One region of the Mesorhizobium sp. NPDC059025 genome, then DNA from elsewhere that is predicted to be linked to it. Evidence: riboswitches for the same ligand, from Rfam matches in the RefSeq annotation. Region 1 holds a riboswitch; each other region holds the start of a gene.
The links. A riboswitch is a leader RNA that binds a small molecule or an ion and turns the genes downstream of it on or off. The one in region 1 is predicted to bind cobalamin.
Positions count from the first base shown of each region.

Region 2: it holds a riboswitch for cobalamin, as region 1 does, so the genes downstream of both, ACFWYE_RS14925 (TonB-dependent receptor domain-containing protein) here and ACFWYE_RS11060 (aromatic ring-hydroxylating dioxygenase subunit alpha) in region 1, are expected to answer to the same signal.
Region 3: it holds a riboswitch for cobalamin, as region 1 does, so the genes downstream of both, ACFWYE_RS00450 (DUF1636 family protein) here and ACFWYE_RS11060 (aromatic ring-hydroxylating dioxygenase subunit alpha) in region 1, are expected to answer to the same signal.

Region 1 is NZ_JBHYIM010000003.1:652,007-657,746, forward strand. Features, by position in the region: gene ACFWYE_RS11050 (hypothetical protein) at 33-311, opposite strand; gene ACFWYE_RS11055 (2Fe-2S iron-sulfur cluster-binding protein) at 308-1,399, opposite strand; gene ACFWYE_RS11060 (aromatic ring-hydroxylating dioxygenase subunit alpha) at 1,419-2,666, opposite strand; cobalamin riboswitch at 2,781-2,987, opposite strand; gene metH (methionine synthase) at 3,055-5,740, opposite strand, start outside.
Region 2 is NZ_JBHYIM010000005.1:299,367-305,106, forward strand. Features, by position in the region: gene ACFWYE_RS14915 (FecCD family ABC transporter permease) at 1-93, opposite strand, end outside; gene ACFWYE_RS14920 (ABC transporter substrate-binding protein) at 90-1,010, opposite strand; gene ACFWYE_RS14925 (TonB-dependent receptor domain-containing protein) at 1,026-2,795, opposite strand; cobalamin riboswitch at 3,066-3,273, opposite strand; gene ACFWYE_RS14930 (PilZ domain-containing protein) at 3,347-3,640, opposite strand; gene ACFWYE_RS14935 (response regulator) at 4,164-4,835, shown strand; gene ACFWYE_RS14940 (sensor histidine kinase) at 4,840-5,740, shown strand, end outside.
Region 3 is NZ_JBHYIM010000001.1:98,799-104,538, forward strand. Features, by position in the region: gene cobN (cobaltochelatase subunit CobN) at 1-1,546, opposite strand, end outside; gene cobW (cobalamin biosynthesis protein CobW) at 1,550-2,587, opposite strand; gene ACFWYE_RS00450 (DUF1636 family protein) at 2,584-3,015, opposite strand; cobalamin riboswitch at 3,050-3,252, opposite strand; gene ACFWYE_RS00455 (LysR family transcriptional regulator) at 3,336-4,250, opposite strand; gene ACFWYE_RS00460 (NmrA family NAD(P)-binding protein) at 4,358-5,251, shown strand; gene ACFWYE_RS00465 (shikimate kinase) at 5,284-5,740, opposite strand, start outside.

The DNA.
Region 1 (5,740 bases):
TTGGCTTGGGAGGGCTGGCGCGGGTCTGATCTTCAAAGATTGGGAACGGGTCTCGGCCAGTCGTCGGAACAGGCGACAGTTGCCAGAAGGCTGCGCAGCACCGCGACATCGGGATGAAGGGAGCCGCGACGGTCGATCAGTTCGATCTGCCGCTGCGCGGCAATCTCGAGGCAGATGCCTGGCGGCACGGACATCAGCCAGTCGGCGAAGACTTCTTCCGGTGGCGGCAGCGGCGAGATCGCCGCCATCGTCCTGCCGTCGACCTTTCGCGGTCGCGCCGCGACAATTCTTGCGTCGTCGCGGGTGGTCATGCCTCGATCTCCAACGCGGTGAGTGGCTTTGAGCAGCAGGCGAGGATGTATCCCTCGGCGATCTCCTCATCGAGGATGCCGCCATTGTGGTTCATCTCCACGTCGCCTGAGACCTTCCTGACGCGGCAGGTGCCGCAGAGACCGAACTCGCAGGCCGCCGAGATGCGGACGCCGCTGGCGCGTGCCGCCTGCAGCACCGTCTGGCCGGGCACACATTGGCCATCGACATTGGAACTGGCGAAACGGACCGGCACCGTCGCCTCGGCGGGCACAACTGCTCCTGCCTCGGTGGTGGCCGGGGGCGGGACCTCCACGGGGGGGGCGCCGAAACTCTCCTGGTGGTAGTGCGCCATGTCGAAGCCGGTCGCCTCCAGCATGGTGCGCACGGCACGCATGAATGGATCCGGTCCGCAGCAGAACACTTCGCGCTCGTGGAAGTCGGGCGACAGAAGCGGCAGCCTGACGGCGTCGATCCGCCCCATATGGCCGAACCAGCTTTCGCGGCTCGACCGCTCCTCGATCATGAAACCGAGCGACAGGCCGGGCATGTTGGCGCCGAGAAGTTCCAGCTCCTTGCGGAAGATGATCTCTTCGGGCCGCCTGGCGCAGTTGACGAAGGCGATGTCCGTCCATGGTGCGCAGTCGTTCAGCCAGCGCAACATCGACATCATCGGGGTGATGCCGGAGCCCGCCGAAATGAAGAGATATTTCCCGGCGGCGTGGTTGTGATGCGAGAAATCGCCTGCCGGGCCGCGTGCCTTGATGCGCGATCCGCGCTTGAGGTTGTCGAACATCCAGCGCGTGCCGATGCTGCCGGCCTGCGCCTTGACGGTGATGGAGATCGAGAACGGCCGCGATGGCGACGAGGCCAGCGTATAGGTGCGCATCAGCGGACCATCGGCCGTCGGCAGCTCCAGAGTGATGAATTGGCCCGGCTTGTAGCGGAACCAGGTCTGCGCGTCCGAGCGGAAGGTGAAGGTCTTCACCTCCGGCGCTTCGTCGACGATGCCGGCCACTTCCAGCACCTGGAGGCGGTCGTTCCATGGCGTCATCTCGTCGAGATGGCGATAGAGGTGGACACCCGTCATGGCGTTCATCGCAGTGGCCTCAAGCAACGCTGCGCAGCGCGGGTCTTTCGCCTTCGGTCAGCCGAGGCTCCATGAAGCGCGCATACCATTCGACGAACTGGATCACGCCGCCTTCATGCAGCTCGGAATAGGGTCCCGGCTGATAGGCCGGCGAGTTGATGCCGAACGCATTCTCCTCGACGATGCGGCGGTCCTCGTCATTGGTCAGCGTCCAGACGTGGATCAGGTTCTGGAGGTTGTAGTCGACGCCCTCGACGGCATCCTTGTGCACCAGCCATTTGGTGGTCACCGCCGTCTCGGTGGCGCTGATTGGAAGAACGCGGAACGTGACCGCGTGATCGCCCAGGATATGATTCCACGTCGTCGGGTAGTGGTAGAGCATCAGGGTGCCGATGCGGTCGGTGGCGACGCTGTCGGACAGGTTCCGCTCCACCGCGCGCTGGCCCGTCATGGTGTAGCTTACGGCGTGCGGCAGCAGCGGCGCGCGCGTCGTGCGATACTGGCCGGCCGTGTCGATAACGAAACGCGACGGCAGTCCCGATGCTTCACAGCGCGCCCAGTGTTCCAGAAGCTCGGGGGCGTCCTCGACACCGTTGACACCGGTCACGGTCGGGGCCTCGGGGAAGGTCTTGCAGAGCTCCGGATGGTTGCCCGCGCAATGGTAGCATTCGCGGTTGTTTTCCCAGACCAGCTTCCAATTGCCTTTTTCGACGATGGTGCTCTCGAAGGCGATCTTCGCATCGGCCAGGCGATGCGGGAGGAAGTAGGGCTCCATCATCTGGCGGAAGGGCGCAAACTCCGCCGGCTGGTCGGCCAGGCAGACGAAGATGTAGCCGCCGGCGCTTTCGCAGGCGACCGGCTTCAGGCCGTAGTCGTTGCGATCGAAGCCTTCGGCCATCTGCCGGGCAAACAGCAGCTTGCCGTCGAGGTCGTAGGTCCACTGATGGTAAGGGCAGACCAGGCGCGCGGAGGTGCCTTTGTCGGCGGTGCAGACGCGGCTGCCGCGATGGCGGCAGGAATTGTGGAAGGCACGGATCCTGTTCTCGCGGTCGCGCACCAGGACGATCGGATAGGCGCCGATCTGGACGGTGAAGAAACTGCCGGGCTTGGCGATCTCGCAATCATGCCCGACGAACAGCCAGTCGCGATACCAGATCAGCTCCATGTCGAGCTTGAAGAAATCCGGATCGGTGTAGAAGGGCTGTTCCAGCGAGAAGCCATCGCGCCTCGCGCGAATGAGCTTCAGCATTTCATGACGTGCGTCCATGTCCTGTCCTCGTCAAAGGACTGAACTGGTGGTGATGGAGGGTAGATGGCCGTACTTGACGGTCTTGGACCGGCGCACGGCTTTCTGCCTCTTGACCGCCCACCGCGATCAGTCGAGTTCCAAAAAGTCCACGGCTGGTTTCCGGGCTCCGAAGCTGTCCTTGTGGGACCGTCTCGACACCTTCCCAGGCTTTCGCCCAGTGGTCTGTCGTCGAGACAGAAGCTTCGCTACCGTTGCGGGGGCAGCGCCGGCATCAAACCGGCTTCCCAATTATCCCTCCGGCGTGGTTCGCCGGAGAGCACCTTGAACATGGTGATCTGATCACGGACGCCGTGCCGGTGCGATGACGAAAGCGACATCGGCGCAGTGTAAAGACGACAGGGCGGAATTACTCAGCGGCCTCGGCTATCGGCGAGGGCACATAGTTAAGGATCGGTCCAAGCCAGCGCTCAACATCGGTGACGGCCATGTCCTTGCGCGCGGCATAATCCTCGACCTGATCGCGCTCGACCTTGGCGACGCCGAAATAGTAGCTTTCGGGCTGGGCGAGATAGAGGCCGGATACCGACGAGCCGGGCCACATCGCCATGCTCTCGGTCAGGCGCACGCCAATCCGCTCTTCCGCCTTGAGCAGGTTGAACAGCGTCACCTTCTCGGTGTGGTCGGGCTGGGCTGGATAGCCGGGGGCAGGGCGAATGCCGCGATAGGGCTCGCCGATCAGGTCGTCTGGCACGAGGTCTTCATCGGCAGCGTAGCCCCAATATTCCTTGCGCACCTTCTCGTGCAGGCGCTCCGCGAAGGCTTCGGCAAAGCGATCCGCCAGCGCCTTGACCAGGATCGAATTGTAGTCGTCATTGGCGCGCTCGAAGCGCTCGGCGATCGCGACCTCCTCGATGCCGGCCGTCACGACGAAGCCGCCGATATAGTCGGGCCTGCCGCTCTCGCGGGGGGCGACGAAATCGGAAAGCGCGACATTCGGCTTGCCGTCACGCTTGGTCAGTTGCTGGCGCAGCGTGAAGAAGGTGGCGAGCTCGGTGTCCCGGGCTTCGTCGGCAAACAGCTTGATATCATCGCCTGTGGTATTGGCGGGCCAGAAGCCGAGGACGGCTTTCGGCGCGAACCACTTCTCGTCGATGATCTTCTTCAGCATCGCCTGCGCGTCGTCGAACAGTTGCCGTGCCGCCGGCCCCTGCTTTTCGTCTTCGAGGATCCTGGGATAGCGCCCCTTCAATTCCCAGGTCTGGAAGAACGGCGTCCAGTCGATGTAGCGGGCGAGTTCGGCCAGGTCCCAGCTTTCGAACACCCTGGTCCCGAGGAATGAAGGTTTCGGCGGCTGGTAGCCGGCCCAGTCGACCTTGTGGGCATTGGCGCGCGCCTTGGCCAGCGGCAGGCGCTGTTTGTCCCGTTCCGAGCGCTCATGCGCCTCGGTCACCTTGCGATACTCGGCCTGGATGGTCTCGACATAGCCGGCCTTCATGTCGGGGGAGAGCAGGCTGGAGACGACGCCGACCGCGCGGCTGGCGTCGGTGACGTAGACGGCCTGTCCCTTCTGGTAGCGCGGATGGATCTTGACCGCGGTGTGGACGCGGCTCGTCGTCGCCCCGCCGATCAGGAGAGGGATATCGAAACCCTCGCGCTCCATTTCCGAGGCCATATGCACCATCTCGTCCAGCGACGGGGTGATCAGGCCGGAGAGACCGATCACGTCGACCTTTTCGTTGCGCGCGGTTTCGAGGATCCTGGCCGCCGGCACCATGACGCCGAGATCGATGATCTCGTAGTTGTTGCAGGCGAGGACCACGCCGACGATGTTCTTGCCGATGTCGTGGACGTCGCCTTTCACGGTGGCCATCAGGATCTTGCCGGCGCTCTGGCGTTCGCCATTGTCGATGCCTGCGGCGGCATTGGCGAGCTTTTCGGCCTCCATGTGCGGCAGCAGGCCCGCGACGGCCTGTTTCATCACGCGGGCCGACTTCACCACCTGCGGCAGGAACATCTTTCCCGCGCCAAACAGGTCCCCGACGACATTCATGCCGGCCATCAACGGGCCTTCGATGACATGCAAGGGGCGCTCGGCGTTCAGCCGTGCCTCGTCCGTGTCGGCATCGATGAATTCGGTGATGCCGTTGACCAGCGCATGCGAGATCCGCTGTTCGACCGGCCACTCGCGCCAGGCCAGGTCCTTCTCCCTGGTTTCCTTGCCGGCCGTGCCCTTGTAGCGCTCGGCGATCTCGAGCATGCGTTCGGTCGCGGTGCCGCCCGCCTTGGGCTGGCGGTTGAGTACCACGTCCTCGCAGGCCTCGCGCAGTTCGGGATCGATCGATTCATAGACGGCGAGCTGCCCGGCATTGACGATGCCCATGTCCATGCCGCGCTGGATGGCGTGGTAGAGGAACACCGCATGCATGGCCTCCCGCACCGGCTCGTTGCCGCGGAACGAGAAGGAAAGGTTCGAAATGCCGCCGGAGATATGGACATGCGGCAGCGTCGCGATGATCTCGCCCGTCGCCTCGATGAAGTCGACGCCGTAATTGTCATGCTCCTCGATGCCGGTGGCGACGGCGAAGACGTTCGGATCGAAGATGATGTCTTCCGGCGCGAAGCCGGCCTGCTCGGTGAGCAGCTTGTAGGCTCTCGTGCAGATCTCGACCTTGCGCGCGCGGGTGTCGGCCTGGCCGACCTCGTCGAACGCCATCACCACGACGGCGGCGCCATACATGCGGCACAGCCTGGCATGATGCAGGAAGGCCGCTTCGCCTTCCTTCATCGAGATCGAATTGACGATGGCCTTGCCCTGCACGCATTTCAGGCCGGCTTCGATGACATCCCATTTCGAGGAATCGATCATCACCGGCACGCGGGCGATGTCGGGTTCGGCGGCAACCAGGTTGAGGTACTCGACCATCGCCTTCTGCGAGTCGATCAGGCCTTCGTCCATGTTGACGTCGATGACCTGCGCGCCGTTGGCGACCTGATCACGCGCGACGTCGAGGGCGGCCGCGTAGTCGCCGGCGGTGATCAGCTTCCTGAACTTGGCCGAGCCGGTGACGTTGGTGCGTTCGCCGACATTGACG
Region 2 (5,740 bases), on a different contig from region 1:
TGCCGGGCCGACGGTGAGAGACAGCAGGAAAAGCACCGCAACCAGCAGGCCGAGCACAAAAAGCAGGGTGCGGTATCGCGCAACGTCTGTCATGGCTGCGCCCCTCCTGCATGACCGCTTTCTGAACGACTGGCGGCAGCCTCGGTGAGCATCTCCACGGCAGTAGCCGTGAAGGGTGCGCCACAGATGGTATATTTAGCCGGCACTGAAACGCGCGCGGTCTCTTCGCTGAGTGCCCTGTAAGCAGGATGGACGAAGGTCTGCTGTGCCAGGGCTGGTGTCGCATAGCGTGCTTCCGAGTCGACCAGCATGTCCGGCTTTGCCAGGACCAGGAGTTCCAGTGGCAATTGCTGGGTGCCGGACAGGCCAAGCTTCGTCGCCAGGTTCGTCAGGCCCGATGCGGTGACCACCGCATCGACCAGCGTGCCGGCACCCGATGTGTAGGAGTTGGCAAAGTAGGTCGCGATGGTGAGGTCGCGGTGGGGATGTGCTCTCGCCCGGGCGAGCTTGCCGTCGAGTTCGGCCACCAGTGCCTCGGCCCGACTTTGCCTGCCGAGGATATCGCCCATGCGCCGAAGGCTTGCTCGCACGTCGTCGAAGGAGGTTTCCGGCGGGAACTCCTCAACGCGAATGCCGAGTTGCCTGAGCAGGCCGACGGTCGCACGCGTCGTATAGCTCCCGGCAAGGACGAGGTCCGGTTGCATCAGGAAAACCTCTTCCGCCTGCCCGTGATTGATCACGAAGCGTCGTGCTTCCACGGCCAGCGCCGACGTTGCCGGGTCGCCGGCCAGGTAGGAGACAGAGTGAAGCTGCCCGTCATCCGCCACCAGCATTGCCATCTGGTCGGTGCAGACATTCATGGAAACGACACGCTTCGGCACTTCAGCGGCTAGGGCGGCGCAGGCGCCCGCTAGAAACAGGTTACCTGCCATCAGGCTCAAGGGCAGAGTTCGTCCATAGCGGCAGGAAGCCCTGCCGGTAGTCGTCGCGATCTGTACCCTTGCCTGCATCGTCATCTCCGCGGTTCAGAATGTCCGGGTGAGGCTCAGATTGAAAGTGCGGCCGGGGGCGCGGTAGTCCGTCACCGTAGAATAATCGGCGTCGAACAGGTTCTCGACCGCGAATTTCACCTGCGACGAGGCATCCAATGCGTAGAGCGCGGTGAAGTCCACCGTGACATAGTCCGGCAGCTTCGTCGTGTTGGCGGCATTGGCGTAGCGCGCCGCCCCGTAGAGCAGGCGCGTCGTCAGGTCCAACTGCTCGGTCGGGCTATACGTAACCTCGGCCATTGCTTTGAGCCGGTCGCGGTAGGGGATGTATTTGTCGTTGTCCTGGTTCAGCGGTTGACGGACATCGAGGCTCACCTTTCCATTCCATTCGGTGCTGAACCGGTGCGCAAGTGCCGCTTCGAAACCCGTGATACGTGCCTTGGCGACATTGAAGGGCAGGTAGGTCGGCGGGTTGGAGGCGATCGCGTCGGTCAGCCAGGTTTGATAGAACGCAACATCCAGATTGGTGTCGGCGCTCGCCTGCCAGTTCAGCCCGATCTCATAGGATTTGGACTTTTCCGGCTTGAGGTTCGGATTGGAGTAGTTCGGATAATAGAGTTCGTTGAAGCTCGGCGCCCGGAAGCCGGTGGCATAGGATGATCGCAGTCTCAGGTCTGGCAGGATCTCATAGCTCGCGCCGACATTGTATGTGGTGGCGCCGCCGAACTGGCCGTTGTGGTCATAGCGGATGCCGCTGTCTATGGTGAGCGCCTCATAGGACAGCGAGTACTGGCTGAACACCGCAGCGAGCGTTCGCGCCTTCACATCGAAGTTGACGGTCGAATTGACCTGTTCGCGATAGATTTCGGCACCGCCGGTCAGCACATGCGCAACGGCACCGGTGTCGAAATTCTTCGTGGAGTAAGCGAAAAGGCCGTAGCGGCTGGAATTGAAACGGCCGTCGCCTGCGACGCCATCGCGGAAGTTGCGGGAGCGATCGACCGAACTCGACAGCTCGACGGTCGAGGACCAATCTTCGGAGTGTCTGATTTCGGTACCGAGCTTGCCGGCAAAACTTGTCGTATCGACTTCGTTGGCGCCAGGATACGAGTCGTCGTACTGGCCGCGGCTGCGGGCAAGCAGAGCGTCGCCGTAGATCCGGCCCCAGTCGAACTGCTTCGACAGCGAGGCATTGATCGAGCCGAGCAGGAAACCGTCATCGTCCGGTTCATGGCCGTAGGCGGTCGGCAGCGTGAAGTCGTAGCCTCGCGTGCCGGTCAGGCTGCCGCCGAGGGAATAGTCGACGCCGCTTCTGCTCTGGCCGCGTACATTGCCGGACAATATGCCGCCCCACGGATAGCTCACACCAGCTGTTACCGAGCCACAGCTGTTGCGGCCGTCTGCGCAAGGGCCGCCTTGCCTGGTGATGATGTTGACGACGCCACCCATGGCGTCGGAGCCGTATTGCGCCGAATGCGCGCCCTTGGCGACCTCAATGCGCTCGATTGACTCGAGCGGAATATTGCCGAGCGAGGCGGTGCCGGTAGTGGCCGAACTTGCCCTCACGCCGTTGATCAGCACCAGCGTCTGGCTGGCCGACATGCCACGCAGATAGAGGTTGGATGCAGCACCCTGGCCGCCATAAGAGACGATGGAAACGCCGGTGTAGGATTTAAGCAGGGAAGGCAGGTCGGGAGCAGCCGAGTGCTCGATGCTCTCACGGTCGACCACCGTTACCGACGAGGTCGAACGCTCCAGCGTCGTCTCGCGTCGGAGCGGCGTGGTGATGACAATGCGTTCCAGCATCGTGGCATTGCCGGGAATGTTGTTGTTCTGAGCGCCGGCATGGCTTGCGAAAGCCAACAATGCTGTGCTGGCAAGCAAGAATGTCTTCTTCAAATCCGCCCCCAAAAGGATTGACGGCGCGGTCGAGCGCCGTGAGGTTCATTTCGAACCGCAGACGGATTGGCTAGGACAGATTTGCGTTCAGTCGCACTTCCTGGCCGTTCTCGCATGCGGCAACACTTCACGTGTCACCGCCACGGACGACCGCGCCTGATCACCCCTCGTGATCAAGCATGGGTGACTGGAACAGGCAGGTCTCCTGACTTCCGTGTCATCGCCCATTTCCGCCTTCCCGGTCGCGCGAGGCGGCCAGTGGCATCATGGAAGAAGGCTCAACGGTTACAGTTGCGGGGGCAGTCGCGGCTTTGACCGATGGTTCGGCCGCACCGTGTTCCCTTTTCATCCGCCTCGCGGCGGAACCAGCTCCAACCCGAAGCTAGCCGCGGCAATGCCGAGCGTCAACCGGCTAGGATGTGGAGCAGCGGTGAGCGGTCCGAGCGAAGGTTGGAGGGTCAGCCGTAGTGGAACCGCGGTTTCGGGCCAGTACCGGTGAATTGCACGCCGACGCGGTCGTTGCGGCGCCAGCGCACCAGCGATTCATAGGCGACACCGTCAACAGGGACATAGAGGCTGAAACGTTCAGGAATGATGGCATCGGCGGCCACCTTGAGTTCCGCGCCATTCGTATGCTGGTTGCGCACCACGCACGGGATTTCCGAATTGTGGATGCTGGTGATGATGGTAGCCCCTTTGAGCACACGTTGCCGATGCTCGCGATCGTGATGGTTTGCTTCCTGCTCGGACATGACGGTAGGGACTCACGCTGCAGACCTGATATTTTAGGAAAGGCGCGGAGAACATCAATGCCACCGCGAGCTGTGTCGGCGATTTGCCGCAAGGGATGGCTAACCGTCCGTCAAGATCCGGGCTAGCTGCTGTCCACTAAGATGCCGGGACGCGGAACCTCGAATGCCTGGAAGGAAATGAAACCGGGGGATGCATTCGCATCGCTGGCAGCGTGGCGGCTCGTAACATTGCTGCAATGTGACGCCCGGAAACAGGCCGCCTGTGAAACAGTTCGAGGTCGGCAAATGCGTTTGTTCTATGTCGTATGCATCGGTGTATTGCTGTCGGCGTGCCAGAATACACGCGATCGGGAACGATGCCTGTCATATGGGTTCGATGACGACACCCCCGATTTTTCGCGATGCCTGCAAAGGTTCGACATTGAAAGGGATCGCAGGGACTATCGCTCGCGAGATGGCGAACGATATGAGGGCTGACCGCGTCCACTCCTGGAGTGCCGGGTTTCGATGGAAGTGAGCTTTCATGCATATTCTGATCGTTGAAGATGATCGCGAACTCGCCTCTTCCCTCAAAGCCATCATGGAGGGCGCGATCGGCATATCCGACACCTTTGGATCCATTGCCGAGGCCGAAGCCGCGCTTATGGCTCATAAATTTGATCTTGTGGTCATCGACCGCAGGCTTCCAGACGGTGATGGACTCTCGCTGCTTCCGGTGCTGAGACGGCTGCAACCGCGGCCAGCGACCCTGGTCCTGACCGCGCTGGATGATCCGTACGATATCGCCTCGGCCCTGGACAAAGGCGCCGACGAATATGTCGGCAAGCCGTTCGAACCAACGGAACTTGTCGCCCGTGCACGTGCGGTCCTGCGCCGCTACAGCCTGGACGTGCTGGGTTCGACCCAATTCGGCAATCTGGCCTTCGATCTCAACCACCGGATGGCGAGCGTCGGGCAGAAAGTGCTCGACATTCCGCGGCGTGAACTTGCGATACTGGAAACGCTGATGCGTCGCGCCGGCCGTGTCGTGCAGCGGGAAACGCTGGAGTCCTCCGTCTATAACATCGGTGAGGACATCGAATCGAACGCGCTGGATTCACATATATCGCGCCTGCGCAGGCGCTTGCGCGATGCCGACTGCGAGGCCGTCATCAGGAGCGTGCGCGGCATCGGCTACATGCTGGTTCTGGAGTGACAGTTTGAACCGCTCGATCGCCTTTCCTGTCGCTGCGCTCCTGGTCGTCGGCATGGCGATCGTGATGCTGCTCGGCACGGTTCTGACACTTGCGATCATCGTCAGCATCAGCGCGGAAGACCGCCTGCAGATCAACACCAGCGAACTGTCCCGTACGCTGGGTGCCGCCATCGCCTATGATGCCGATGGCCACCTCACGCTCGACAGGCAGAAGCTTGCCACGAACATCATCGAATTTGCCGAAGCCCAGCCGGCCTATTGGTATGTCATCGACGATGGCCGGCAGGTGATTTCACATGGGCAACAACCCGCGGAGGTCAAGCGGGTGTTCGACCAGACCCCGCGCGAAATTCAATATTCGGAGTTCCGCTACCGGCAAGACAATCACGACATGCTGGGCATCAGGTCGGTCAGCCGAGGCGACGGCCCGAAAATTGTTTCCGTTGGCGGGATCGTGCTCTCGAACTGGGAGACCGTTCTGGTCGCCCTTGTCCCGGTGCGATCGCAGGGGCTGCTACCACTGTTTGGTGTCATCCTGGTTGCCACCACATCAATCGCCGTCATCATCGTCCGGGGCACGATCGCAAGGCCGGTACAACGTGTCGTGCGATCCGCCGAGCGGATCGATGGGCTGCCCAATGGCAGACGCATATCGGACGCCGACACACCGAGCGAACTGAAGCCCATGGTAGCAGCATTCAATACGGCCTTGATGCGGATCGACGCCGCCTTTGCTGCTCAGCGCAACTTCCTTGCCAATGCTGCGCACGAATTGCGCACTCCTTTGACCAAGATGCGCCTGAAGCTGGAGCGATTGCCGGATGGCGAATTGCGCGACGGATTGATCCGCGACACCAAACGCCTCGGTTCCATCGTAACCACGCTGCTTCAGCTTGCGCGTCTGT
Region 3 (5,740 bases), on a different contig from region 1:
ACCACAGGCCGAAGGCGACCAGTTCGTGGCGCGGTGGCAGCGTCGGGTCGTGATAGTCGGCGCGCCGGTCGGCGGAGCGGCCACGATCCGGAGCCAGGGCTACGGTAACGTTGCCGAAGCTGGCGGCGCGGAAAGGAAAATCGGTTGACGAAGCTTTGCCCCATGCATCGACCACCGCCTGGCGCGCGTCGATCGGCAGGTTTTCGGAGAGCGTTGCGTAGTCCTCGGCATCAAGATGTTCGCCACCTTGTTCCAGGAGGTCGAGCAAAGCGCGCGCGGATTCAGGAATCTTCTCAACCGTGTAACCGTCTTCCTTAAGGTCGTGCAGCATGGAGAGCACGGAAGAGGGCACGTCGAGGCCAACAGCGTATCCGGTGCGTCCGGGCGCGCTGGGATAATCGGGGATGAGGATGACGACGCGTCTCTCAGCGGGTTCCGCCTGCTGCAGCCGGATATGAGCCACAATGCGGTCGGCGACGCGCTCGACGCGATCGGGTTCAGGCCTGTTGGCGAAAGGTCGGAAGGCAAGCGCCGAATCGGTCGCAACTTCGGCCTTGAAGGAAACCGCGCCGGCGAGGATGCGGCCGTCCAGCTCCGGCAGCACCACATGCATGGCAAGATCGGCCGGTGCCAGGCCACGCTGGTTGGTCTCCCAGGCGTCGCGGCGTGTCGTGGCGACGATGACCTGGAACACCGGCACCCCGGCACGGTCGAACAAGGTTTCGGCTCCCGGTTCCGCGCCGGAAGCGAATGCGGTGGCGGTGACGATGGCTGCCGGGTTCAGAGCGCCGAGTGTCTTTTCCACGAAACCCAGCGAGGCCTGGTTCTTCAGACTGGGCACGAAGATGGGTACGGCCGTGATACCGCGCACCTCCAGAGCTCCGGCCAGGGCATCGATGGGGGCGGCATCGGCCGCGAGCAGCATCGAACGATAGAAGAGGATGGGGACGGCCGGTTTGCCGGCGAAGATGGGAGGAAGCGCGTCCACGACCCCAACGCCGGGTTGATAGAAACCTGCCTTGGGCAGTTCGACAGGCGGGAGAACAGCGCGATCGTGGCCGCAAAGCCCAGCCAGTCGGCTGACCAGCGCAGACATGTTGGCCGGTCCACCCTGGCGGAAATAGGCAAGCAGGGCTTCCAGTTCGTCCGCGGGCAGGGTGGAAGCTTCGGTGAGGCGCGGATCCTCGTCGTGGGATTCGCCGGGCAGCAGCGCCAGCTTGATGCCCCTGGCGCGGGCTGTTGCCGCAAGCTGGTCGCAGCCGTAGCGCCACCAGTCGTAGCCGCCCAGGATACGCACCAGGATCACCTTGGCGTGCTGCGCAACGCTGTCGATCCACAGATCGACGGACATCGGGTGGCGAAGGTCGCGCAATGCCGCCAGCCGCATCGAGGGCAGGGCGGCGACATCCGCCTGCCAGCCGGACGCCAATCCGGCCAGATCGCTGTCGGTGAAAGACAGCGCCACCATCTCCGCCGGCTGCTGGCGCAGGTCTACCGGCTCGGCGATATCGTCGAGCGAGGCGGAGGTGGTGGTCAGGATATGCAAGGTTTATCCCACCAGGATCTTCTCGATGGCCGGGCGGTCGAGACCCTTGAGGCCAATCACCACCAGCCGCGAGCGACGGTCGTCGTCTGCCGTCCAGGCGCGATCATAGTAGTGGTTCACACGCGGTCCAACCGCCTGCAGCAGGAGCCGCATCGGCTTGGCATCGACTTCGACGAACCCCTTCACGCGCAGCACATTCTCCTTGTCCGCGGCTTCCGCGACACGGCGAGCGAGATCATCCGGGTTGGCAACTGCAGGAATCTCGACGACGAAGGTGTCGAAGTCGTCATGCTCATGGTCGCCCATGCCGTCATGGTGGCTCTTGCGGTTTTCGATATCGTCCTCGACGGCAAGACCGAGACCGAGCAACACGGACGGATCGACCTTGCCCTGTGCGGTCGGCACCACCTTGACCGCGCGGCCAACATGCTCGCTGAGAACGGCATTGGCGCGGGCAGCACCGGCCGCATCCAGCAGGTCGTTCTTGGAGAGGATGATCAGGTCGGCGCAGGCGACCTGATCTTCAAACACCTCCTCGACCGGATCGTCGTGGTCGAGTGAATCGTCGGCGGCACGCTGCGCGGCGAGCGCGTCCATGTCCGAGGCGACGCGACCTTCAGCCAGAGCCGGGCCGTCGACCACGGCGACAACGCCGTCGACGGTCACGCGGTTTTTCACAGTCGGCCACTGGAAGGCCTGCACCAGTGGCTTCGGCAGCGCGAGGCCGGACGTCTCGATCAGGATGTGGTCGACTTTCGGCGTGCGCGCCAGGATCTGGTCGAGCGCCGGTACGAAATCGTCGGCGACCGTGCAGCAGATGCAGCCATTGGCGAGTTCGACGATGTTCTCCTCCGGGCAGCTTTCAACGCCGCAGCCCTTGAGGATCTCGCCGTCGACGCCGACGTCACCGAATTCGTTGACGATGAGGGCCAGCCGCTTGCCCTTTGCGTTCTCGAGGATGTTGCGGATCAGCGTCGTTTTGCCGGCGCCGAGGAAGCCGGTGACGACGGTGCAAGGCACGCGGGAAACGGAAGCGGTCATATCTGGTCCTTCAACACAGCGAGGGGAGGGATACGCGCGACGAGGCCGCGCTTGAGGGAATCGGGACGGCCACGCCATGGGATGAGGCCATCCTGCGACGTTGCGAAAAGCTCTGCGCCAGTCACGAGGTCGGAACCTGATTCAACCGTCAGGTCGCCGAAGACGTAGCTCCAGCAATCGTTGCGCAGCAGTGCTGCCGAGAGGCGGCGCTTGCAGTTACCCAGGCATTCGACCGAGCGCACTTGAATGGTCTGGTTGCCCAGGGCGGCAGTCCTCGTGGCTTCGGCCAGCATCGTGCCGGCACGAGGATGGGCATCCGAACCGCTCTCGTCCCGACAGGACGAGCAGACGATGATGGTGACGGGGGCGGTTTCGACATCCGCCGTCACACTCGTCGTCCCGGCCGAGAAACTATCGCTGCGATCCAAATCAGGCTCCTTGCCCGGGACACCCGCCAGGCGTTGGGATTCTTGGTTTGACGGCAGGTCTCCTGGCTTGCGGGTCGCTGCCTCGGTGCCGCCTTCCCGGGAAATCCCAGTGGCTATCGGCCTTGGCTCGTCGCTCACAGTTGCGGGGACAGCCGCGGACTTGAAGCTTTGCCTCGCACCGCATTCCCTCTTCGCTCCTCCCGGTGAAGGGAGGAGACCGTCTTTGCCGGATTTAGGCTTGGGCAGGTGGCGCTGTCAACGCGCCGCAACGGCGGATCGCGTCGCAAGCGTGATGGTGCGGTTGGGCCACCGAGCCGACATCATGCCACGACGCAATCACGTTCCCGACTTTGAATGTGCAGATTGGCTGCCAGGAAGTCGATGAAAAGCCGTGTCTTTGCGAGTGGCAGGCGAGCTGCTGGCCAGACGATGTGGACTGGAATCGCGGGCTGTTCGAAGCCCTCCAGAATCACCTCGACGGTGTTGATGTCGACGAGATCCTGGATTTGCCAGAGTGGCACGCGGCCGATGCCGAGGCCAATGGCAACCGCCGCGTGGCTGGCGGCCGCGTTGTCGAGATGCAGCCGTCCGCCAACTTTCACGCTCAATGGCTTGCCGCCTTCCTGGAATTGCCAGGCGCCGGCATCACGATCGGTGTTGCGGAAGATACATTGATGTTCGGTGAGTTCGCGTGGGTGGCGTGGCCGTCCGTGTTTGCCGAAATAGGATGGCGCGCCGAAGACGACCCGGCGCATGACGCCGAGCCGGCGCGCCTTCAAGTCGGAATCCGCCAGTTCGCCAATGCGGATGGCAAGGTCGAGCCCTTCCTGGGCCAGGTCGACGAAGTGGTTCGACAGGCTGAGTTCTACTTCGAGCTTAGGGTGCATTTCCATGAAACGTGCGACGATGGGGATGAGATAACTAGGCCCCAGCAGTTCCGGTCCGCCAATCCTGAGCAGTCCGGTTGGCTCTGCGCTGCAGTTGCCAGCTTGTATCCTGGCTTCGACAATTTCCAGAAGCGCCGGTTTCACCCGCTGGTAGAAGTCATATCCCGCCTCGGTGGGCTGTGCCTTGTGGGTCGTGCGGTGCACGAGTTCGACGCCCACACTTCCTTCAAGGGCTGCCAGTGAACGGCTGACCGCCTGGAGAGAACGGCCGAGATGACGGGCAGCTGCCGACAGGTTGCCGCGTTCGACGATCGCCAGGAACGCCTCGACATCACCAAACCGATCCATAATGGTTCTCCGATTTTCGAGAGACCATATCACGAATTGACCATCTACCAATCGGCTGTCGAGAGATCGATGTTCCGACAAGTGGTTCCAACATGTCAGGAAAGCCGATGTCTGATCCGAACAGGAAAACCGTACTCGTGGTGGGCGCTTCCGGCCGCAGCGGTGGCTATGTCGCAGCGGAACTTGCCCGGCGCGGTGTCATCGTGCGGGCGCTGGTGCGCAACAAGGTCGCCGCGCGCGCGGCACGCGACAATGGCGCGTTGGAAATCGTGGATGGCGATCTGCGCGATGCCGAAAGTCTCGACGGCGCGCTCAAGGGGGTTCATGGGGTCTATCATGTCGGCCCGCCCTTTGTTGCGGACGAACCGGCACTCGGCATTGCCATGGTTGATGCGGCGAAACGCGCGGGAATTGGCAAGTTCGTGTTTTCGTCCGTCATCCATCCAGCTAACGGACTGGCCAATCATGCCAGCAAACTGCCGGTGGAGGAGGCGCTGCTGCGTTCCAATCTGGACTACACAATCCTGTACCCGGCGACGCTGTTCCAGAACATTGCCCCGGCATGGCAGGCCGTGGTTCGTGATGGTGTCTTCGCGGAACCCTTTTCGAACACGGCGCGGCTGGCGCGTGTCGATTACCGCGACGTCGCTGAAGTGGTGGCCAAGGCGTTGACAGGCGATCAGCTTGCCTATGGCTCTTTCGAGCTTGCAGCCGATGGGATGCACAACCGCATCGAGATCGCCGCCTTGATGGGCGCCTTGCTTGGACGCGCGATCGAACCGGTGGAACTCAGCTTCGAGGCATGGGCGGCAGCCGCCAAACCGCCTTTCGAAGGCGAGGCGCTGGCTCAACTGGCACGCGTATTTGAATCCTATACGGCGTTCGGCTCTGCCGGAAACAGCCTGACTCTGCGCGCCATTCTCGGACGCGAGCCCAGTACGCTGAGGCAATATTTCGAAGAACTCGGGGCTATCAATCCGGACGCTCTCCTGCGGGCCTGATACAGATTGTGCGAGCTCGTGACCTGCTCCACCTAAGGACTAGGGTGTCGCCAGACCAACTGAAGGATCCGGTCGACGGTCTTTTCGACCGGTGCGCTGGAATCAATCTCGTGGTCGGCCGACTCCCGAAGCAGCGGTTCGATCATTGCGATCAATTCGCCAATCCTGCGTCGTTCCTCATCGACATGACCGTATCTGCCCGGCGCTCGCGCGGACACGCGTTGCATAACCGTATCGATCGGCACAGAGAGCAGGATGATCGTGTCGATCAGCGGGAAAAGCTCGTCCATGTTCTCGGCACAGCCGCTGATGAAGAGTGCCTCGTCACGTGGTTGGGAAAGCAGCACGCGAACCTTGTCGAGCTGCCACACCCAATCCTTGCCGTCTCCGGGCGTCAGTGTGTCGCCAGGAGCGGCTTCGATCCAGTGTGACCACTCCGGCGTATCAAGGTCGTAGGCGGCATGGCCACGTGCAGCCAGTTCCCGGATC